4 regions of the Mesorhizobium sp. LNJC391B00 genome follow, and region 4 is predicted to be linked to each of the others. Evidence: predicted binding sites of a transcription regulator. Region 4 holds the regulator's gene; each other region holds the start of a gene.
What was found. The regulator PhoB, encoded in region 4, activates phosphate uptake and scavenging genes when phosphate is short. The targets are predictions, from matches to a motif close to TGTCATNNANCTGTCAT.
Positions count from the first base shown of each region.

Region 1: the regulator PhoB is predicted to act here: its motif matches at 2,781-2,797, upstream of X750_RS157725 (esterase-like activity of phytase family protein).
Region 2: the regulator PhoB is predicted to act here: its motif matches at 4,086-4,102, upstream of X750_RS160010 (ceramide glucosyltransferase).
Region 3: the regulator PhoB is predicted to act here: its motif matches at 2,503-2,519, upstream of X750_RS141775 (DUF1045 domain-containing protein).

Region 1 covers NZ_AYWI01000002.1:467,022-472,903, reverse strand. Annotated here, with positions in the region: gene X750_RS157715 (MATE family efflux transporter) at 1-144, opposite strand, end outside; gene X750_RS157720 (L,D-transpeptidase) at 343-1,131, shown strand; gene X750_RS157725 (esterase-like activity of phytase family protein) at 1,209-2,684, opposite strand; gene X750_RS157730 (LacI family DNA-binding transcriptional regulator) at 2,846-3,871, opposite strand; gene X750_RS157735 (Gfo/Idh/MocA family oxidoreductase) at 4,067-5,098, shown strand; gene X750_RS157740 (sugar phosphate isomerase/epimerase) at 5,095-5,882, shown strand, end outside.
Region 2 covers NZ_AYWI01000001.1:581,778-587,659, reverse strand. Annotated here, with positions in the region: gene X750_RS159995 (ABC transporter substrate-binding protein) at 1-160, opposite strand, end outside; gene X750_RS160000 (2'-deoxycytidine 5'-triphosphate deaminase) at 262-1,356, opposite strand; SAM riboswitch at 1,497-1,574, shown strand; gene X750_RS160005 (O-succinylhomoserine sulfhydrylase) at 1,632-2,822, shown strand; gene X750_RS160010 (ceramide glucosyltransferase) at 2,834-3,985, opposite strand; gene apaG (Co2+/Mg2+ efflux protein ApaG) at 4,206-4,598, shown strand; gene X750_RS160020 (Hsp33 family molecular chaperone) at 4,784-5,815, opposite strand.
Region 3 covers NZ_AYWI01000010.1:193,515-199,396, forward strand. Annotated here, with positions in the region: partial or broken gene iolD (3D-(3,5/4)-trihydroxycyclohexane-1,2-dione acylhydrolase (decyclizing)) at 1-100, shown strand, start outside; gene iolE (myo-inosose-2 dehydratase) at 246-1,163, shown strand; gene X750_RS141785 (hypothetical protein) at 1,173-1,421, shown strand; gene iolB (5-deoxy-glucuronate isomerase) at 1,611-2,423, shown strand; gene X750_RS141775 (DUF1045 domain-containing protein) at 2,561-3,268, shown strand; gene X750_RS141770 (alpha-D-ribose 1-methylphosphonate 5-triphosphate diphosphatase) at 3,304-4,458, shown strand; gene phnN (phosphonate metabolism protein/1,5-bisphosphokinase (PRPP-forming) PhnN) at 4,455-5,084, shown strand; gene X750_RS141760 (ABC transporter permease) at 5,087-5,882, opposite strand, start outside.
Region 4 covers NZ_AYWI01000011.1:119,453-125,334, forward strand. Annotated here, with positions in the region: gene pstC (phosphate ABC transporter permease subunit PstC) at 1-1,327, shown strand, start outside; gene pstA (phosphate ABC transporter permease PstA) at 1,324-2,640, shown strand; gene pstB (phosphate ABC transporter ATP-binding protein PstB) at 2,658-3,482, shown strand; gene phoU (phosphate signaling complex protein PhoU) at 3,524-4,228, shown strand; gene phoB (phosphate regulon transcriptional regulator PhoB) at 4,245-4,934, shown strand; gene X750_RS141080 (ROK family protein) at 4,965-5,882, opposite strand, start outside.

The sequences.
Region 1 (5,882 bases), on a different contig from region 4:
GACCCAGACGGCGTTGATCGAACCGTTGAGCGATTGCAGCACGTTGGAGCCGAGCACCGGCAGAGCGAACAAAAGCAGCGTGCGCGGAATCGGGCCGCTGGTCAGGTCGCCGGTGCGCCGGCGCGGTGGTATTTTTTCGTCCATGGGCTGTTCGGCGAAGGTTCATCTCAAAGTCCGCCCGGCAATGATCGCCGATTTGACGGACAAGGTCGATGCGGCATTGGAACATGCCACCTGGCGGCTTCACGCTAATCAGTTCTCAAAACATCCGGAATGGGATATGGGTCGTCGCCGCGTGGGGTCGCATATCCTGTTGGATATGATGAATAGGCTGGGGGGATCATGTCCGACAATCCGCTTTTTTCCGAGCGCCTGAACCGGCGCGCGTTTCTTGGAATATCCGCTTTGGGTGCCGCTTCCATGGCGCTTTCAGCCTGCACCACGACCGATGTCGTGGTGCCGCCAACGCCCGCCCCGGCGCCTGAACCGGCTCTGGGCGATGCCGCCACCATGTATTCGGCGCGCGTCGATGAGGGCTTTTCATTGCCGGCAATCCCCGTGGCCAAGCTCGATCCGAAGTTCGTGCGCCAGATCGTGGACGATCCGACCGGCGAAAAACCCGGCACGATCGTCGTCGATACATCCGAGCATTTTCTCTATCTGGTGCGCGACGGCGGCAAGGCAATGCGCTATGGCGTCAGCCTCGGCAAGGCCGGGTTTGGCTGGACCGGCAGCGCCGTGATCCAGGCGCGCAAGAAATGGCCGGTGTGGACGCCGCCGCCGGAAATGATCCAGCGCCGGCCGGAACTGGCGAAATACAAGGACGGCATGCCGCCCGGACCGCAGAGCCCGCTCGGCGCGCGCGCGCTCTATCTGTTCCGCGACGGCAAGGACACGATGTACCGGCTGCACGGCACGCCGGAATGGGATTCGATCGGCAAGAACGCGTCGTCAGGCTGCGTGCGCTTCATGAACCAGGACATCATCGACCTCTACAGCCGGGTCAACGGCGTAGCCCAGGTCTATGTGCGCCCGAACCTGTCGGCCGCGGGCAAGATCATGGCTGTGTCGAGCCGGACCGCCGAGCCGATCGATGCCGGCGTGCCAAGGGATGCGGAGATTTTGAAATAGGTGCCTTCACGGCATCGCTGATCGCCGACAAACGGTAAAGGCGGACGCGCCGGGCGCGTCCGCCTTTCCGTATACGGCTACTTCTTGGCGAGGCCCGGAAGCGTGACCTGATAGACCAGGAACATGGTATCGACATCGGCGCCGTCTTCGGCCTTGTAGGGCGCGCCGACCTGAAAACCGTCCTGGGTGAGAAAGTCGTTATCGTTGCCGACGAACAGGAAATAGTCGTCGGGCAGCGCCGGATCGAGCACGCTGACCACCGACATTGCTTCCCACTTCTCCGACAGATTGTTCTTGTCGTTGGGCTTGCCGTCATGCAGGCCGAAACGGCCGAGTTCCTTGTTGTCGTTGATGTCGATGAACGGCGTCAGCTTGGCCGGGGTCACCGAGGGGTCGAGCACGCCCTTGGGCGCCAGCGGCTTGTCGGCGGCATCGAAGGCGCCGCCGGCAATGTCGGTGGCGCCAGAGACGTCGACGACGAAAATCTGGCGCAGCAGCGAAGTATCGCCCTTCGCCCCCTGGCCGTTTCCGCTGTCGCGCGCCAGCATCACGAAGGTCTTGTCGGACAGCGCCACGATTTCGCTCTGCGCGGCGACCTTGGTCTTGTCCTTGGCGTCCTTGAACACCGGCAGCGGCACGGCATATTCATGCACCAGCTTGAGATGGGCCGGGTCGGAGGCGTCGTAGACCAGCGCACGGGTGTTCTGGCGCGTCGCGGGCGAATCGCCGCCATCCTGGCGGGGCGCCGACTGCAGCACAGCGATCAGCGACTTGCCGTCCGGCGTCAGCGCCATGCCTTCGAGGCCTTGATTGTTCTGGCGGCCGGTTTCGGGATCCTTCGGATCGGGTTCGGCTGCACCGGGGCCCGGATTGTCGGAGGCGAAGTTCGGCGCGCCCTTGCGCATCGGCACCAAAGCGGCGGGCGGCTGCGTTGCCGACAACAGATGGCCGTCGGCCGAGAAGCGGTAGATGTTGGGGCCGTATTCGTCAGAGATGAACATGGTGCCGTCGGGCAGCCGCGCGATCGCCTCATTGTCGAGCGCCAGCTTGCCATTGGCCTCGGGCAGGATCGGCAGGTCGCCATTGGCCGCGCGCACGCCGTTGAGCGGATCGAGGCCGGTGGCGTCAGCGCCCTTGTCGTCGGTGAGGAGCAGGGAATCGGCAAGCGTCGCCTTGACGCCTGTCTGTTCCTGGCCGGAGGTGGGCGTGGCGCCCAGTGCGGTCGGCGTGAATTCGATATGAATAGTGTTGAGGCGCGGCCGGTAATCGGTGGTGCCGACGACATTGTAGCCACGGTCCGGCAGCAACCAGAGCGAGCCCTTGTAGCCGTCCGCGCCACGGGTCCAGCTTGCGGCGTCGATGGACATGCCGGAGCCGGAGCCGAAGGTCTCGCCGAACTTGTCCTTCTGATCGGCCGGGATGCGGCCGACGCCGACCAGGCCCTTGTTGACGAAGCCGCCAACGGTGGCGGTGCTGTCGGCAAGGGCAGGGGTCAGGGCGGTAAACAGCGCCAGCGCGGCGCCGAGCGACACGGTTCGGTGCGAGATTTTCATGGAGATCCTCTTTGTGACAAGCCTTGAGCGGCGCAAAGGGGCCACCGCATCGCATCGACGATGTCGCCCTCTCGCAAAGCGGTCTAGGACGCGAACATGATACTTGCGTGACAGAGAGGGCCTCTTCCTTCTCCCTTGTAGGAGAGGGAAGAGCGCAATGATCAATCGCTGTCGCGGGCGATCAGCTCCAGCGGCCAGACTTCGCGGATGATGCGCGGACCTTCCGGGCCGGCAAAGGCGGGAAGCGAGGCCAGCAGCATTTCGGCCAGCCGCCGGCCCATCGGCTCCAGCGACGGACGGAAGGCGGTCAGCGCCGGCGAGAAATAACGGCAGAGCGGCGTGTCGACGATGACGATCACCGCGATGTCGTGGCCGGGCCTGATGCCCATCTCGGCCAGTGCTTTGCAGCCGCCGAGCGCCATTGCGTCATTGTTGAAGATGATGGCTGTGGGCCGGTCCTTGGAGAGCATCACGCGCGGCGTCACCTGGTAGCCTCCGGCCTCGTTGATGAAGCCGTCGGCGATCAGGCCGGGGTCGACTTCGATACCATGCCGCTTCAGCGCCTTGCGGTAGCCGTCGAGGAACAGGTAGCCGAAGTTGAGATCAAGCGAAGGGCGGATGGCGGCAATGCGGCGGTGGCCGCGCGCGACCAGCCGGTCGACGGCTTCATCACCCGCCCTCTCGAAATCGATATCGAGCGAAGGATAGGTGTCGTCGCCGGATTGACTTCGGCCAAGCGTGGCGAAGGGAAAGCCAGCCTTGCTGAGATAGTCGATCCGATCGTCTTCCCGCCGTGTATTGGCCAACACGACCGCGTCGGCTCGGCGCGTCTCAACCACGCGGCGCAGCCTGTCCTGCTGATATTGACCGGGCTCACCCATGACGACCATCAGATCCAGGCCATACTCGGCAAGCCGGCCTTGCAGACCGATCAGGAACGGGATGAAGAACGGTTCGCCATATTGCTGGTCCCCCGGATGCGGTTGCAGCATGAAGGCGATCGAATGGGTGGCGCCTTGCCGCAGGCTGCGGCCGGACTGGTTGGGTGAATAGTTCAGCTGCTTGGCGGCGGCGAGCACGCGCTGGCGGGTGTCGGCATTGACGTCGGCGCGGCCGTTCAGCGCCCGCGACACGGTGCCGATCGAAATGTTCAGGTGACGCGCGAGGTCATGGATGCTGGACGCCAAGGACTTCTCTCCCCCGACCCTTGGCTAGCACCGGCTGCCGCTCAGGCCAAGGCTTCGGGATGATTTTCGCGGGCAGCCGATTGACATTCTAGGCCATCGGGTGTGTTCTCGTAAACGTTTACGGAGAAACGTTTACGGTGATGCCGGAAATGCCGTGACATTCGGTCTGGAGGGACCGGACGGGAGGAATGCCGGATGATGAATGCCGTCCTCGTCGGCTGTGGTGCGATGAGCAAGGCCTGGCTCGATGCCGCGAGGCAGATCGACGGGCTGGCCATTGTCGGCCTTGTCGATCTCGACGCCGAACGGGCGAAGGCGAGGGCGCACGAATACGGGCTCGACGGCGCGGTAATCGGCACCAGCCTCGACGCGGTGCTCGACCAGACCAAGCCCGACGCGGTGTTCGATGTCGTGGTTCCTGCCGCCCGCCGCGACGTCGCCTTTTCCGCCTTTGCCCATAATTGCCATCTGCTCACCGAAAAGCCGCTCGCCGACACCCCGGAAAATGCCCGCGCCATTGTCGACGCGGCGCGCCAGGTAGGGCGAGTTCATGCCGTGGTGCAGAACCGCCGCTACGTCGCCAATGTCCGGCGCATCAGGCGCTTTCTCGACTCCGGCGCCATCGGCAAGCCAACCAGCATCCATGCCGACTTCTTCGTCGCGCCGCATTTCGGCGGCTTTCGCGAGGAGATGGCGCATGTGCTCTTGCTCGACATGGCGATCCACACATTCGACGCCGCCCGCTACATGGTCGCAGGCGATCCCGCCGGTGTTTTTTGCCAGGAATGGGAGCCGGCCAATTCCTGGTACCGGCAGGGATCGTCGGCCAGCGCTATCTTCGATCTCGGTGGCGGCAAGCGCTTCACCTATGCAGGCTCCTGGTGCGCGGCGGGCTTCCGCACCAGTTGGGAGAGCACATGGCGCATCGTCGCCGAGCACGGCAGCCTGCTCTGGGACGGCGAGGACGGGCTGAAGGCCGAGGTTGTGTTGTCGGTCCGCGACGGCCTGTTCGACCTGACCCAGCCCATCATCGTGCCGCCGCTCGATCCCGCCGACCGCGTCGGCGGTCATCTCGGCATCATCAAGGATTTCATCCACGCCATCGAGACCGGCAGCGAGCCGGAAACCCGTGGCAGCGACAACATCAAAAGCCTGGCCATGGTTTTTGGCGCCATCGAAAGCGCCGAGACCGGACGGCGCGTCGCAATCACACAGGAAGCATCATGATGCCAAACCCGCTTCTCGACATCCGGATCGGCACCATGGTGCGGGCCAATCTCGAAGACCCGGCCGCCTACATCAAAGAGATTCTGCCGCTCGGCTTCGAGAGCATCCAGCCCTTCTTCTGGCAGACGCTGGGCGGCAAGGATTTGGCGCGGCTCGCCGGTGAGATTGGCGAGGCGATCGGCGATGCCGATGTCGCCGTGTCGTCGATCGGCGTGTTCGGCAATCCGCTGGAGGACGGCGAGGTCGATCGCGGCGTGCTCGCGGCCTGGGAAACCGTCATCGACAATGCGCATCTGTTCGGCGCCTCGACGGTCAGCGGCTTCACCGGCCGCCTGCGCGGCAAGAAGCTGACCGACAGCCTGCCGCGCTTCCGTGAGGTCTGGGGGCCGCTGGCCAAACGCGCCGCCGACAAGGGCGTGCGCATTGCCTTCGAAAATTGCGCCATGGATGGTAACTGGGCGGCCGGCGACTGGAACATCGCCCACAATCCCGATGCCTGGGAGTTGATGTTCAACGAATTGCCCGACGACAATCTCGGCCTGGAATGGGAGCCCTGCCATCAGCTGGTCTATCTCATCGACCCGATGCCGCAGATCCGCAAATGGGCGCCGCGCATCTTCCATGTCCACGGCAAGGACGCGACGGTGCGCTGGGATGTGATCCGCGAGCACGGCGTGTTCGGCAAGCTGCCCTTCGTGCAGATGCGCACGCCCGGTTTTGGCGACAGCGACTGGACGCGGGTGATCAGCGAATTGCGGCTGGCCGGTTACAAGGGCGCCATCGA
Region 2 (5,882 bases), on a different contig from region 4:
CGAAGCCCTCGATCTTGCCGTCCGCGGTGATGGTGTTGAAGGGCGGATAGGCGCCCTCGGTGCCGATCTTCAATTTCTCCTGCGCCTCAGCCAGCGAGCCGGCCGATATCACCAGCATGGCAGCGCTCGCTGCCGATATGATCCATCTTGAAATCTGCATTTTGGTTCCCCTTGCGCGCCGTTCTCTTGCCGGCCACCGAAAGGCAGCCAAGCATGGTGAGGCAGCGCAGGCAAGTATTTTGCCTGACGGTGATCGAAGGTTCAGCCGGCGGGGCGGAAATGCTTGGAGAGCTTGAGGCCTTGCGCCTGGTAATTCGAGCCGAGATCGGTGCCGTAAAGCGCCTGCGGCCGCTTCAGCATGTGTTCGTAGACCAGCCGGCCGACGATCTGGCCGTGGTCGAGGATGAACGGCACTTCGTGGCTGCGCACTTCGAGCACCGCCCGGCTGCCGGTGCCGCCTGAGGCCGAATGGCCGAAGCCCGGATCGAAGAAGCCGGCATAGTGAACACGGAATTCGCCAACCAGCGGATCGAAGGGCGTCATCTCGGCGGCGTAGAGCGGCGGCACGTGCACGGCTTCGCGGCTGACCAGGATGTAGAACTCGTCCGGGTCGAGCACCAGTTCGCCGGCGCCGCTCTTGTAGAGCGGCTCCCAGAAATCGACGGCATCCTGGGCGGCGCGCTTGTCGACATCGACCAAGCCGGTGTGATGCTTGCCGCGATAGCCGACCAGGCCGTTCTGGTCGCCGTCAAGATCGATCGACAGCGCAATGCCGCCGCCGGAAATGTTGGGCGGCTCGGTCGCCACCAGCATCTCGGCGCGGTGCAATTCGTTCAGCTCTGCCTCCGACAACAGCGCGTTTCCGGTGCGAAAGCGGATCTGCGACAGTCGCGATCCGGCGCGCACGACGATCGGGAAGGTGCGCGGACTGACTTCGAGATAAAGCGGCCCGTGATAGCCGGCGGCGATCTTGTCGAACTCATGGCCGCGATCGGTCATCACCCGGGTGAAGATGTCGAGCCGGCCTGTCGAGCTCTTCGGGTTGGCCGAGGCGGACACGTTTGCGGGCAGCGCCAGGCTTTCGAGCAGCGGCACGATGTAGACGCAGCCGGTTTCCAGCACCGCGCCCTCGGCGAGACTGAACTCATGCAATTTCAGCCGGTGAAGCTTGTCGGCCACCAGATGATCGGGACCCGGCAGGAAGGAGGCGCGCACGCGAAAAGCCTTGTCGCCGAGCCTCAGATCGAGGCTCGCCGGCTGCACCTGGTCGACATCGAGCGCGCGCGGCGACTCCAGCGCGCCGGACTGAAACAGCGCGGAAATGTCCTGATCGGGAAGAATGCCTGTCTGCCGCAAAAGGCTGGCTCCGCTCCAAGGTCGGTCTCTTTGTGGCAGGTTCTTGCCGCAAAACCGCTGGATATTATTGCGGAACCTGCCTGGTACAAACCTCTTAATGAAGCCGGCAATTGACGCAAGCGCAGGTGAGGTCTAAAGGGTCGTTATCCCGTGGTGATTTGGCCGGTCGGCTTGCAGCCACGTTAAACAAGTCGCTAAAGGACCGTCGGGCCGCAAGGCCATATGGACCGGTTGCGACTTTCGCGGCCGGTTTTTTTGTGTCTGGAACAAAAGCGATGAGCACCAAGAAGCGTAACTGGAAGCCTCAGACCGCACTCGTGCACGGGGGAACACTGCGTTCACAGTTCGGCGAGACGTCGGAAGCGATGTATCTCACCCAGGGCTATGTCTATGAAACGGCGCAGGCCGCGGAAGCCCGTTTCAAGGGCGAGGAGCCGGGCTTCATCTATTCGCGCTACGCCAACCCTACCGTCGACATGTTCGAAAAGCGCATGTGCGCGCTGGAGGGTGCCGAAGATGCGCGCGCCACGGCGTCCGGCATGGCGGCGGTGACGGCAGCGCTCCTGTGCAGCGCCAAGGCCGGCGACCATATCGTTGCGGCGCGCGCGCTGTTCGGCTCCTGCCGCTGGGTGGTGGAGACGCTGGCGCCGAAATACGGCATCGAGGCAACGCTGGTCGACGGCACCGACATCGCCAACTGGGAAAAGGCGGTGCGGCCGAACACGAAACTGTTCTTCCTGGAAAGCCCGACCAATCCGACGCTGGAAGTGGTCGACATCGCAGCGGTGGCGGCGCTCGCCACCTCGATCGGCGCCAGGCTGATCGTCGACAATGTCTTTGCCACGCCCTTGCAGCAGAAGCCCTTGCAGCTCGGCGCCCATATCGTCGTCTACTCCGCGACCAAGCACATTGACGGCCAGGGACGCTGTCTCGGCGGCATCATCCTGTCGGACAAGAAATGGATCGACGAGAATTTGCACGACTATTTCCGCCACACCGGCCCGAGCCTGTCGCCGTTCAACGCCTGGACGCTGCTCAAGGGCCTGGAGACGCTGCCGGTTCGGGTGCGCCAGCAGACGGAAAGCGCGGCCAAGATCGCGGATTTCCTGGCAGGACGGCCGGAAATCGCCCGCGTCATCTATCCCGGCCGCGCCGACCACCCGCAGGCCGACATCGTCAAGAAGCAGATGACGGGCGGATCGACGCTGATCTGCCTCGACGTCAAGGGCGGCAAGCAGGCGGCCTTCGCCTTGCAGAACGCGCTCGACATCGTGCTGATCTCCAACAATCTCGGCGACGCCAAGAGCCTGATCACCCATCCGGCGACCACCACGCACAAGAACCTCAGCGACGAAGCTCGCGCCGAGCTTGGCATCGGGCCGGGAACGCTCAGGCTGTCGGTCGGTCTTGAGGATACGGACGATCTGCTGGAGGACGTTGCGCAGGCGCTGAAGGCAGCCGGATAGGCCGCGAGGCGTCACGCTCCCGACGAAACCTCTTCCAGTTCGGCCGTCTTGGTGCCGATGGTCATGGTGTTGCCGCGCCAGTCGACGGCGCCGCTCAGCCAGCCGCGCGCCCAGATGGCGGGAAGCATCATGTCGCGGACCATCATCGCCGGGACCATGCGCAGCGACAGATGCCAGCCCTTGGCCGCGGCCAGCGCGCATTCGGGAATGTAGGCCGCCGTCAGCACGGCCATCACCGTGGCCGGCAGGCTGATGCCGGCACTTGCGGCCGCCACCAGCGCCAACGCCAACGGCACGGCGACGCCGGTCAGGATCTCGGGTGCGAAAAACAGTGGGAAGGTGACGCGGCGCAACCGCGCCCAGCGCGCCTGGCGCGACCAGATGTCGGCAAGTCGGCGCTGCCCCAGTGGTTGCTCGAAAGGCGAGGCAACGAGATTGACGTGCAGGCCCAGTCCGTTGACCAGCTTGGTTGCAGCAGCATCCTCGGCGATCTCGGCGGCCAGCGCGCGGATACCGCCATTGGTATCGAGCATCGGCTTGTTCCACAGCATGCTCTTGCCCTGGGCAAAGCCGAGACCGAGCGCCTCGCCGGCATATTGCCAGCGCGCCTGCAGCGTGTTGAGGAACGCGCATTCGACCTCGGCCCAAAAGCCATCCGGCCGAGAGCCGATCGGCGTCGAGCAGATAAGCCCGGTATTGGTCCGCCAGGCCGCCATCAGGTGCTGGACGTAATCCCTTGGCATCAGCACGTTGGAATCCGCCAGAATAACCCAATGATAGCGCGCCGCTTCCCAGCCCTTGACGCAGTTGTTGAGCTTCGGGTTGCTGCTGACGCGGTCGTCGCCGATCAGCAGCCGGGCCGGCACGTTGGGAAACAGGACGATCGCCCTGTTTATCAGTTTGACGACGGGATCGTCGGCGTGAGCGACGCAGAAGATCAGTTCGTAGCGCGGCCAGTCGAGCGAGAAGGCTCGCTGCAGCGTCTCTTGTGTGAACGGCTCCACGCCGCGCGACGGCACGACGATCGAGACCGGTGGCTGCTCGCCGGACGGCGGAGGGATAAGGCGACGCGCTTGCAGTTTCGACGAAGCAAGCAGGATGCTGGCGAGATTGGAAAGAAGCAAAGCGGAGGAAGCGAAGGCGGCTGTGAGAGCTGGTTCCATCGAGATCTGGTCACTCCGGAAAGGCCGCTCGCGGCTGCTTTGTCAGTCGACAGATGGGCCTTGAGTCGCCGGCAAGGTTTGCGCACACCAACATTGTCATGTGTCACTTAAATGACATTGTTGTCGGCACTGCGCTTTGAGGCTGGCAGGACATGCCGCTCTGCGCGTATCAAACCGCATGGCGCGACAAATGTTCCCTGCTGCGCAACCGGAGCAGCCCATGTACCGCGCCGTCACGCGCAACATCGAAGTGCAGGTCAGACCGTTCTACCTGGAGGACCGCTCGGACCCGGCGGAGAACCGTTATGTCTGGGGCTACCAGGTGACGATCGACAACCAGTCGGACGATTTCGTGCAGCTTATGGCGCGTTACTGGCACATCACCGACGGCAGCGGCCGGGTCGAGGAAGTGCGCGGCGCCGGTGTGGTCGGCGACCAGCCTGAGCTCAATCCCGGCGACAGCTATCAATACACGTCAGGCTGCCCGCTCTCGACGCCGTCCGGCTTCATGGTCGGCCACTACACCATGCGCAACAAAAAGGGCGAGACGTTCGACGTCGCTATTCCCGCGTTTTCGCTGGATCTGCCGGGGACCCGACGGACGGTGAATTAGGGGTTTTCTCCCCGTCACTATACGGGGAGAAATGCCCGGCAGGGCAATGAGGGGCAGCGCCAGAGTCATGAGGTTATCTTCCACGCACATGACCTAGGCTATGCGCGGCCATTCACCAAAGTTCGCGCTGCCCTCATCCGCCCTTCGGGCACCTTCTCCCCGTGAACGGGGAGAAGGAAGAGATGCTACTGAGTTGCAAACTCCGCCGGGTCGAAGTCGTACTGCTTCGAGCAGAACTCGCAGGCGACGTGGATGCCGCCATCTTCGGTGCTGTCCTTGATCTCCTGCGCGGAAAACCCCTCGAGGATGCCGCGTATCTTGTCCCTTGAGCAGGAACATTGGTCGGCAACCGGCACGCCGCCGAAGACGCGCACGCCATGTTCGTGGAACAGCCTGTAGAGCAGCCGCTCGGCGCCGATGGTCGGGTCGATCAGCTCGGTCGGCTCGATGGTGCCGAGCAGCGCCACCAGCTCGCGCCAAGAATTGTCGGCCGGCTCGTTCATCACGTCGCGCGGATCGCCGTCGCCCCCCGAAATGTCGGGCACGCGCATGCGCTCGGGCGACTGCGGCAGGAACTGCGCCAGGATACCGCCGGCGCGCCACTGCTCGCGCGCACCGCCGGGGCCGGGCGTCAGCAGCTTGGCCACCGACAGCCTGAGGTCGGTCGGGATCTGCTCCGACTGGCGGAAATAGGTGCGCGCGGCGTCTTCCAGCGTCTCGCCGTCGAGCTGGACGATGCCCTGATAGCGCTGCGTGTGCGCCCCCTGGTCGATGGTCAGCGCCAAAACGCCGCTGCCCAGCAGCGTCTGCTGCGAGGTCTGGCCTGCGGCCACCAGGGCCTCCAGCCGGTCGGCATCGAAGCGCGCATAGGCGCGCAATGCCGAAGGCGTGGAGAAATCCGCGACCAGCATATCGACAGGCCCGTCGGTGCGGGTCTGCAGGATGAACTTGCCCTCGAATTTGAGCGAAGTGCCGAGCAGCACCGTCAGCACACAGGCTTCCGCCAGCAGGCGGGCGACCGGCTCGGGATAGTCATGACGGTTGAGGATGGCGTCGAGCATCGGCCCGAGCTGCACGGTGCGGCCGCGCACGTCGAGCGGGCCTACCTCGAAGGGCACGACATGATCGTCGCCGGCATAGCCGAACTCGCCGAGTTTGGGGTGATGTTCAGTCACTTGATGCGTTTCCAACATGACAAAGCTCCAGGGCGCGGCCATGCGGCCCGGAGGGGTGCATGCGTCCAAACGCGCTTGATTTGCGTGATGGGGCGCAAATAGGCATCGC
Region 3 (5,882 bases), on a different contig from region 4:
GTGGGATGTCGCGGTGCCGGAAGTCTCCGCACGGCCGCAGGTCAACGCAGCCCGCAAGGCCTACGACGAAAAGCGGCAGATGCAGACAATCGGCGATTGATGTACATGCACCCGGCCCCTACCTCCCCCTTGTGGGGAGGTCGGACCGAAGGTCCGGGTGGGGGTCTGGCGCCGCACCCCACCTCGCTGCTTCGCAGCGACCCTCCCCACAAGGGGGAGGGTGAACAAGAAACCGGAGCTAAAACTTGAAAGCCAAACTGGGCATGTCCCCCATTGCGTGGTGGAACGATGATCTTGCCGAACTCAGCGACGACGTCTCGCTGGAAGAGTGCCTGCGCCAGTCGCGCTCGGCCGGCTTCACCGGCATGGAAATGGGCCGCCGCTTTCCCAATGACCCCGAAATCATGCTGCCTATCCTGAAAAAGGCCGACGTGACGCTGTGCGGCGGCTGGTTCTCCGGCACGCTGGTCGATGAGGACATGGGCAAGAACAAGGATCGCATCCAGCCGATGATCGACCTGTTCAAGGCGGTGAATGCGCCTTGCATCGTCTATGGCGAGGTCGGCCGCTCGATCCAGGGTGATCGCTCCAGGCCTCTCGCCACGAAGCCGAAAATGTCCAACGACGAGATGAGGGCCTATGCCAGGCGCCTCACCGAATTCGGCGAATGGTGCGCCGAGCAAGGCATGCCGCTGTCCTATCACCATCACATGGCGGCGGTGGTCGAGACCGAGCCGGAGCTCGATGCCTTCATGCGCCATTCCGGCGAAGGCATTCCGTTGCTGCTCGATGCAGGGCATCTCGCCTTTGCCGGTGGCGACGTGCTGCGCGCCATCGACAACCACCACAAGCGCATCAGCCATGTCCATGTGAAGGATGTGCGCATGGGCGTGATCGACGGGCTCGACCGCACGAAGCAGTCCTTTCTCGACGCCGTGGCGCTCGGTGCCTTCACGGTGCCTGGCGACGGTTCGCTCGATTTCGGCGCCATCGTGCAGCGCTTCGCCGACCATGGCTATGAAGGCTGGTTCGTCGTCGAGGCCGAGCAGGACCCGAAGAAGAACCCGCCGCTGAAGATGGCCCAAGTGGGTTACAAGGAGCTGATGCGGGTGATGACGGCGGCCGGCTACACGGTGGAAACGCAAGGCTTTCCCAATGCGTAAGCCGGTCCGATGAAGGATTACGAGCACCCGTTCTTCCGGCCGCTGTGGCGGCGCGTTGCCGTCGTCGCCGTCTGCGTGATCTGGGCCGGAATAGAATTCGCCTCCGGCACCCCGTTCTGGGGCATCATTGCGCTCGGCTTTGCCGCCTACGCCGTCTGGCAGTTCTTCTATCTTTACAAGCCGGTGGAGGAGAGCAAGGCTACGCCTGATCGACCGAAGACCGGCGAAGCGAAGGCGGACGCCGAACCGAAGGAATGAACGGCCGTGGCTCGGAAGGGCTTGCGGGTCGGACACTCGACACCTGGCGTATCGCCTACGTCGGTGATTGGCCGGAATGTCCCTCGCTTCGTCATCCTAGGGTCTTCGCGACGGAGCTTCGCTCCTGCTTCGCCCTAGGATGACGAAGTTGAGAGGCCGACCTCGAAGACTTGCGATAGGAGACAAAACATGTCGAAACTGCTCGTCAAAGCCGACAAGGGCCATGGCCGCGTCGCGCATGTCACGCCCAACAGCGCCGGCTGGACCTATGTCGGCTTCGACCTGCACCGTTTGAAGCCCGGCGAAAACGCCTCGGGTAAGACGGGCGGTCGCGAAGTCTGCCTGGTGTTCGTCACCGGCAAGGGCACGGCCAAGGCCGGCGGCCGGGAACTTGGCCTGCTCGGCGAGCGCATGTCGCCCTTCGAGGGCAAGCCGTGGTCGGTCTATATTCCTGAGGGGTCGGATTGGTCGGTCACCGCCGACACCGATCTCGAGCTCGCGGTCTGCTCGGCGCCGGGCCTGGGCGGCGGCTTGCCCGTTCGCGTCATCGCACCCCACGACCTCGGCCAGGAGACTCGGGGCAAAGGCACCAACACGCGCTACGTCACCAACATATTGCCCGAGGGTAAGCCGGCCGACTCGCTGCTGGTGGTCGAGGTCATCACGCCCGGCGGCCACACATCGAGCTACCCGCCGCACAAGCACGACCAGGACAATCTGCCCGCCGAATCCTATCTTGAGGAAACCTACTACCACCGCCTCAACCCGCCACAGGGTTTTGCCTTCCAGCGCGTCTACACCGACGCCGACAAGACCGGCGCCCGCGAGCTGGACGAAGCCATGGCGATCGAGGACGGCGATGTTGTGCTGGTGCCCAAGGGCTATCACCCCTGCGCCGCCTGCCACGGCTACGACCTCTATTACCTCAACGTCATGGCCGGGCCGAAGCGGACGTGGAAGTTCCACAACGCGCCCGAGCACGAATGGCTCATGAAGGCCTGATCGGCCTTCGCTTGCGCCGGAAGAAAAATCGTCGGCTAACGATCCATGGGGTCGATTTGCCTTCGAAAACTCGCATAAGCTTCGTCAATCCGTCATGGAAATCACCTATGGCAGCGGGCTGACGAGGATTTTTTTCGATGCGCTACGCCATCTATTTCACCCCGAGGCAGGACGAGCCGTTGGCGCGGATCGCCGCCAACTGGCTGGGTCGCGACCCCTTTGGCGCCGCCACCAGGCCGGTCGAGGCGGTGGGCGAGCTGTCGGCGGCCGAAGTCGCCTTTCACACCGCATCGGCGCGGCGCTACGGTTTTCATGCGACGCTGAAAGCGCCCTTCCGGTTGGCCGCCAACGAAACCGAAAGCTCGTTGCGCGCGGCGCTGGACGCCTTTGCCAAAGCAACGCCGACGGTCACCATCCCGCGCCTGGTCGTCAGCCAGATCGATGGTTTCTTCGCTTTGGTGCCGGAAGGTCCGCTGCCGCCGCTCAACCGTTTCGCCGATGATGTCGTGCTTAGCTTCGACCGTTTTCGCGCGCCGCTCACCGAAGCGGAAATCGAACGGCGCAGCCCGGATTCGCTGAAACCGGCCGAGTTCCGCAATCTCTGTCAGTGGGGCTACCCCTACGTGTTCGAGACCTTTCGCTTCCACATGACGCTGTCCGGCCGGGCCGGGCCGCAGGAAAGCCAACGTCTGCGCGCGGCAATCGACAGCCTGTTCGCCGATGTGCTGCAGCAGCCGGTGCTGGTGGATGCGCTGACGCTGTTCGTCGAAACCGAACCGGGCGCTCCGTTCATGGTGCTTTCGCATCATGCGCTCGGCCGCCGCGCTGCCCGAAAAACCGCCTGACCGCAATTCGTCCGAGTAACCAGGTACCGCCTGAAATGACCGCCGAAACTGTTCTCCACAACGCCCGCATCGTGCTTGCCGACGAGATCGTCGAAGGGTCGCTCGTGCTGCGCGACGGTTTTATCTCCGGCGTCGACGCCGGCACCGGCCACACCGGCGGGGGCATGGGCGGCGAGGACATGGGCGGCGACTACATCATTCCCGGCCTGGTCGAGCTGCACACTGACCATCTCGAAGGCCACTATGCGCCGCGCCCGAAAGTGCGCTGGAACCCGATCGCCGCCGTCCTTGCCCATGACGCGCAGGTGGCCACCGCCGGCATCACCACCGTGCTCGACGCTTTGCGTGTCGGCATGGACGAGGACGCGGATATTACCTCCGACGACATCCGCAAGCTCGCCGGCGCGATCGAGGACAGCGTCGCGAAAGACCGGTTGCGGGCCGACCATTTCTTGCACATGCGCTGCGAGGTCTCGGCGCCGGATTGCTTGCGGGCTTTCGCCAATTTCGATGGCGACGAGCGGGTCAAACTGGCCTCGCTGATGGACCATGCGCCGGGACAGCGCCAGTTCGTCAATCTCGAGACCTACGCCTATTACTACCAGCGCAAGCTGAAGCTGACCGATCGCGACTTCCAATTGTTCTGCGAAAAGCGGATGTCGGAATCAGCGAAGAATTCGGGACCGAACCGGGTGGCGATATCAGCCGCCTGCAACGAACGGGGCATTGTGCTGGCGAGCCATGACGACGCCACATCGGGCCATGTCGACGAAGCGATCGAGCAGGGCGTGCGCGTCGCGGAATTCCCGACCACGCTGGAAGCCGCCAAGGCCTCGAAGGATGCCGGGCTCGGCGTGCTGATGGGCGCGCCCAACGTCATGCGCGGCTCCTCGCATTCGGGCAACGTCTCGGCCCGCACGCTGGCCGGCGACGGCCTGCTCGACATATTGTCGTCCGACTACATTCCCTTCAGCCTGATCCAGTCGGCCTTCTTCCTCGGCGACGTCGTCGAGGGCATTTCCCTGCCGCAGGCGGTTGCGATGGTGTCGAAGAATCCGGCCGAGGCGATCGGCCTCAACGACCGCGGCGTCATCGAACAGGGCCGCCGCGCCGATCTGGTGCGTGTGCGCGTCGACGACCATGTGCCGGTCGTGCGCACCGTCTGGCGCCAAGGGCGCCGGGTCGCCTGATGGTCTCGGCGTCGATCGAGCGCGAACTCAGCAGCGAGGCCTTTCCGCTCCGCAACGGCGTGTTTGTCGCCGTCGTCGGCCCGAGCGGCGCCGGCAAGGATACGGTAATCGGCTATGCCCGCACCTTGTTTGCCGACGAGACGAGGCTGGAGTTCGTCCGCCGGGTCATCACCAGGCCGAGCGACGCCGCAAGCGAGGATCACGACACGCTGGCCGACGCCGCCTTTGCCGAGGCCCAGGCCGACGGCGCTTTCGCCATTTCCTGGGAGGCGCACGGCCTGCGCTATGGCATCCCGGCCGATGTCGACTGGTCGATAGCCAATGGCCATGTCGCCGTGGCCAATGTCTCGCGCGCAGTCATCCCGGTGCTGCGGGAGCGCTATGCCAATCTGGCTGTCGTCGAGATCACCGCTTCGCCGGAAATCCTCGCCGAGCGTCTCGCCCAGCGCGGCCGCGAATCGCGCGGCGAAGTGCTGGCTCGGCTCGCCCGCAGCGCCAATGTCGCTTTGTCCGGACCCGGTGTCACCTCCATCGACAACGGCGGCCAGCGCGAAGCCGCCGGAGAACGCTTCGCCGAGGTGCTGCGCAAGGCGATGGCCTTCTCGGATATCTCCGGCGTGATGTAGCGCTACTCGGCCGCGACAGTCTTGCGGCTGGCATCGAGCATCAGCCGCCTTGCGCGGAACACGCCCCATTGCTGGTCGACCAGCACGCCGATCAGGATCACGCCGCCCATCACCGCGAAGTTGAGCGAGGACGGGATGCCGAGCAGATTGACCAGGTTCTGCAACTCCTGCAGCAGCACCGTGCCCAGGATGACGCCGACCAGCGAGCCTTCGCCGCCGCGCAGCGAGAAGCCGCCGAGAACGGCGGCGGCAATGGCGTAGAGCTCGTAGAACTGGCCGTGGCTGGCCGGCGAGATCGAGCGCGTGTACATGGCGAAATAGATCGCCGACAGCGCCGTCAGCACGCCGCAGATCACATAGGCGGCCATGACGACACGGCCGGTGCGAATTCCTGAATATTTCGCCGCCTCTTCGTTCTTGCCGATGGCATAGAGGTAGCGTCCGAACACCGAGCGGTGCAGCACCACCCACATGACGATCGAAATGACGATCAGTGCGATGAAGCTGTTGGGCACGCCATAGCTGCGGCCCGCGGTGAGGAATTCGAGCTCGGGAAAATTCTGGCCGAAGGCGAAGCCGGCGGTGCCGTCGGCGGTATAGAAACGGGCGACCCCGCGATAGATCAAAAGGCCGCACAGCGTCACCACGAAGGGCTGCAATTTCAGCCTTGTGATCAGCCAGCCATGCGCCAGCCCGATGATGCCGCCCAGCACCAGGATCAGCGGCAGCGCCACCGGCCATGGCATGTCGCGCACAGCGATGAAATCGATGAACAGCGTGCCGAGCAGCGCCACCAGC
Region 4 (5,882 bases):
GGCCTTTCTGCTCGCGGTCCTGCCTGCCGTCCTTTTGCTCGCCGTCTGGGATATCGGCTCTTCCTTCTATCTCGACCGGCATATCCATGCCGCTTTGCCCGAGCGCACCGCCGACACAAAGGTCGCCAGCGAAGCGCTCGACGCCAGCCTGGTGAAGAGCCTGGCCAAGGGCTTGCGCCGGCTCGATGGCGATACCGCACTTCCCGCTACTTTCGCCGAATTGCAGCCGCTGCTCGCCGCCAAGGGCGTGGCACTGGCCAGCGACACACAGGACTACATGATCCCGATCGCGGTCGAGGCGAACCAGGTCCAGGACCGGCTCGGCCTGTTCGGCGCCGTGCTGACCTTCGCGCTGTCGGTCGCCGGCGCCTTCTATGCGCTGAGGCAGATCGCGCCGCGCGCCAGGGCGCGCAACAATGTCGAGAAGCTGATGCTGTGGGGGCTGCTTGCGGCCTCGACCATCGCCATCCTGACCACGGTCGGCATCGTGCTGTCGATGCTGTTCCAGACGATCACCTTCTTCGAGAGCGTATCGCCGATGAGCTTCTTCTTCGGCACGGTGTGGGATCCGCGTTTCGCCGCCGCCGGTTCCGGCGGCAGCCAGGGTCAGTTCGGCCTGATCCCGCTACTCGCCGGCACGCTCTACATCGCCGCCGTCGCGCTTCTGGTCGCAGTGCCGGTAGGGCTGATGTCGGCGGTCTACATGTCCGAATACGCCTCGCGCAGCGTCCGGTCGGTGGTCAAGCCCGCGCTTGAACTGCTGGCCGGCATCCCGACCATCGTCTACGGCATCTTCGCCGTGGTCACGCTCGGACCGTTCCTGCGCGACCTCTCGGCAGCCCTCACCGGCGGCTCTCCCTTCATCCAGGGCCAGAGCATCTTCACCGCCGGCCTGGTGATGGGCGTCATGCTGATCCCGGTCGTGTCCTCTTTGTCCGACGACATCATCACCGCGGTGCCGCGCGCAATGCGTGACGGCTCGCTCGGCCTCGGTGCCACGCGCTCCGAGACGATCAAGCGGGTGATCCTGCCGGCGGCACTGCCCGGCATCGTCGGCGCCATCCTGTTGACGGCGTCGCGCGCCATCGGCGAGACGATGATCGTCGTGCTGGCGGCGGGCGTCGCGGCCAATCTGACGGCCAACCCGTTCGAGGCGATGACGACCATCACCGTCAAGATCGTCAACCAGCTGACCGGCGATCTCGAGTTCAACTCGCCGCAGACGCTGGTCGCCTTCGCGCTCGGCCTGACGCTGTTCGCGCTGACGCTGGTGATGAACATCGTCGCCCTCTACATCGTGCGCAAGTACCGGGAGCAGTACGAATGACCGACATCCCCCTGGACACGATGGCGGGTGCCGTCGCGCGTCCGCGCCGCGACATCGGGCTGAAGGCGCGCTACGCCGCCGAACGCCGGTTCCGCATCTATGGCGTGATTGCGATCTCGGTGGGCCTGGCGTTCCTGGCCATCATGTTGATCACCATCGTCTCGAAAGGCTACACCGCCTTCTGGCAGACGACGGTGACGCTGCCGGTCACCTTCGACGAGAAGGTGATCGATCCCTCCGGCAAGCGCGCGACCGACCCTACCGTGCTGATCAAGGCGAACTATCCCAAGCTCGCCGAAAACGCGCTGGTGGCCAAGCTCGGCATCGATCCGGCCAACAAGCCGATGATGCTGAAGCTCAAGGGCTTCCTGTCGGAAGGCGCCCGCGTCCAGCTGCGCGACATCGTCTCCGCCGATCCGTCGGTGATCGGCACGACGCGTGACGTCGACATCCTGGCCGCCGCCAATCTCGACTCGGCCTCCAAGGGCCAGATCGACCTCGGCGTCGATGAAGCGCGCCGCAAGGTGTCCGACCAGCAGATCGACTGGATGAACAAGCTCAAAGCCGAAGGCGCGATGGCCGAGCATTTCAACACCGGCCTGTTCAGCTATGGCGCCTCCAGCCGGCCCGAGACGTCGGGCATGGGCGTGGCCATCATCGGTTCGTTCTACATGATGGTGATCGTGCTTTTGCTGGCGCTGCCGATCGGCGTCGCCGCCTCGATCTATCTCGAGGAGTTCGCCAAGAAGAACCGCTTTACGGACCTGATCGAAGTCAACATCAACAATCTCGCGGCGGTGCCGTCGATCGTCTTCGGTCTGCTTGGCCTTGCCGTGTTCATCAACTTCCTCGGCATGCCGCGCTCGGCTTCCTTCGTCGGCGGCCTGGTGCTGACCTTGATGACGCTGCCGACCATCATCATCGCCACGCGCGCCGCCCTCGCCGCGGTGCCGCCGTCGATCCGCTCGGCGGCGCTCGGCCTCGGCGCCTCCAAGATGCAGATGGTGTTCCATCACATCCTGCCGCTTGCCGCCCCAGGCATCCTTACCGGCACCATCATCGGCCTGGCGCGTGCGCTCGGCGAGACAGCACCGCTGCTCTTGATCGGCATGGTCGCTTTCGTCGCCGATTATCCGACGACGCCTTTCGATCCGGCGACCGCGCTGCCGGTTCAGATCTATATGTGGGCAAACGAGGCTGAGCGCGCTTTTGTCGAGCGCATGTCCGGCGCCATCATCATCCTGCTCGTCTTCCTCATGGCCATGAACATCACCGCGATCGTGCTCCGGCGCCGGTTCGAGCGGCGCTGGTAGAAAAAAGGCAATTTGGTATGAACATCATGACCGAACAGTCCCTTGAGAATGCAGTGGGCGACAAAATGAACGCCAAGTCGAACGAAGTCATCAAGATGCGCGGCGACAAGGTCGGCGTCTTCTACGGCGAGAAGCAGGCGTTGTTCGACGTCAATCTCGACGTCCGCCAGAACCAGGTGACGGCGCTGATCGGCCCGTCCGGCTGCGGCAAGTCGACCTTCCTGCGCTGCCTCAACCGCATGAACGACACCATCGATTCGGCGCGGGTGACCGGCAAGATCACGCTCGATGAAGACGACATCTACGACAAGAACATCGATGTCGTCGAACTGCGCGCCCGCGTCGGCATGGTGTTCCAGAAACCCAACCCGTTCCCGAAGTCGATCTACGAGAACGTCGCCTACGGCCCGCGCATCCATGGGCTGGCCAAGCGCAAGTCCGACATGGACCAGATCGTCGAGCAGAGCCTGAAGAAGGCGGCGATCTGGAACGAGGTCAAGGACCGCCTGCAGGAGCCCGGCACCGGCCTGTCCGGCGGCCAGCAGCAGCGCCTGTGCATCGCGCGCGCCATCGCCGTGTCGCCGGAGGTGATCCTGATGGACGAGCCCTGCTCGGCGCTCGATCCGATCGCCACCGCCCGTGTCGAGGAGCTGATCGACGAACTGCGCCAGAACTACACGATCGTCATCGTCACCCACTCGATGCAGCAGGCGGCGCGCGTGTCGCAGCGCACGGCGATGTTCCATCTCGGCTATCTCGTCGAGGAGGGCGCCACCGACAAGATGTTCACCAACCCCGACGACAAGCGCACCCAGGACTACATTACCGGCCGCTTCGGCTGAGCCGTCCGGCGGGTGAATTTTCAGGCACGAGGACCAAGATCATGGGTGAACATACCGTCGCCTCCTTCGATGAAGAGCTCGGGCAGATCAGCAAGCTGATCCGCGACATGGGCGATCTGGCAGGCTCGATGGTCAGCGGCTCGACCAGGGCGCTGCTCAATTCGGACAATGCGCTGGCACAGCGTGTCGTTTCCGACGACGCCATCATGGATGCGCGCCAGCGCGAACTGGACGACCGCGCCATCACGCTGATCGCCAAGCGCCAGCCGATGGCCAACGATCTGCGCGCCGTGGTCGGCTCGATCCGCATGGCCGGCGACCTCGAGCGCATCGGCGATCTCGCCAAGAACATCGCCAAACGCGTCGGCACCGTGGGCTTGAGCGTCACGCCGCGCGACCTCTCGCACTCCATCGATGCCATGGCGCAGCTGGTGCTGATCCAGGTGCAAGGCGTCGTCGAGGAATATGCCGCCACCGATGCGGCAGCTCTTGCAAAACTCAGGAATGACGACGAGCGCATCGACGTCAAATACACGTCCGTGTTTCGTGAGCTCTTGACCTACATGATGGAAGACCCTCGCAACATCACCGCCTGCACGCATCTCTTGTTCTGCGCCAAGAATCTTGAGCGCATCGGCGATCATGTCACCAACATCGCCGAAAATGCGTATTATGTGCTGACCGGCCAGCAATTGCCCGCCAATCGTCCGAAGCAGGACGAGACGGCGATGGCCACGCCGGCCTGATGAGGGTGAACTGCCTATGATCGCGCCACGCATCATGGTCGTGGAGGACGAGGAGCCGCTAGGCGTGCTCCTCCGCTACAACCTCGAATCCGAAGGCTATCACGTCGAGGTGGTGACACGCGGCGACGAGGCCGAGATCCGCCTGCAGGAAAACGTGCCCGATCTCCTGGTGCTCGACTGGATGGTGCCCGCTGTTTCCGGCATCGAGCTCTGCCGGCGGCTTAGAGTGCGGCCCGAAACCGAGCGGCTGCCGATCATCATGCTGACCGCGCGCGGTGAGGAAAGCGATCGCGTGCGCGGCCTGTCCACCGGTGCCGACGACTATCTGGTCAAGCCATTCTCGACGCCGGAGTTCATGGCGCGCGTGAAGGCGCTGCTGCGCCGGGCCAAGCCGGAAGTGCTGTCCAGCGTGCTCAAGGTCGGCGACATCGTGCTCGACCGCGAGTCGCACCGTGTCTACCGCAAGAAGAGCGAGATCAGGCTCGGACCGACCGAGTTCCGGCTGCTCGAATTCATGATGCGCCATCCCGGCCGCGTGTTCTCGCGCAGCCAGCTGCTCGACAATGTCTGGGGCGAGACGATCTACATCGACGAGCGAACCGTCGACGTCCATGTCGGGCGCTTACGCAAAGCGGTCAACAACGGCCGCATGCCGGATGTCATCCGTACCATTCGCGGCGCCGGCTACGCGATCAGGGAAGACTAGGATGCTGCGCGTCGCGCCGTTGCCGGCCATTCAGGCGACATGCTTGCCGGATTTGGCCTGAATGCCCGGCGCGAAAATCTCCTGATCGACGAAGCCGAGCGCGCGCATGGCACAGCCTTCGCGGATCAGCGGCAGCTCGTTGGGCTCGGTGTCGAAGGAGATCGACTTCGAGTGCTGGCCGCCGGCGGTCTGGGCGATCGCTTCGCGCAATGCCGGCTCGATCAGGTCGAAGGCGGCGGCGCTGACGCCAACCATGGCGACAGGCGCCGGGTCGATCAGCGCAAACAGGCTGCCGAGGCCGAAGCCGAGCGCCTCACCGGCCTTGCGATAGGCTTCGCGCTCCGGGCCATCGGTTTCGCGGGCGCGCGCGGCGAGTGCGCGCATATCAGCGTCGCCGATATCGACCGGCTCGGCATCTTCGCTCATCATTTTGGCGCTGCGCCAGATGGCGTAGTTTCCGGCATAGGCCTCGACGCAGCCGCGCCGCCCGCAGCGGCAGAGCGCGCCGCCCGGACGGTGGATCATGTGGCCGAACTCGCCGCCCGAGGAATGGGTGCCGGTGAACAGTTCGCCTTTCAGCACCAGCCCCATGCCGATGCCGTGCGACAAGAGGATCGCGATGAAATTGTCGCGGTAGCGCTCGGGCTGGCGCCATTGCAGGGCCACCGCCATCATATTGCAGTCGTTCTCCATGGTGGCAGGAATGCCGAATTCCGCTTCCAACATGTCGGCGAAGGCAATGTCGGTCAGTGGCGTGATTGGCGACCACAGCATGGCCCGCGCCTGCGAATCGGTGATGCCCTGGATGCCCATGGCAATGCGGGCGATGCTCTGGACATCGAGGTCCGGGTCCGCGAGACGCCGCCCGACGATTGCTACGCATTCGCCGATCAGCTCGTCGCGCGGCATGGTCAGCGTGTCGAGCCGGCGCTGTTCTTCCGCGACCAC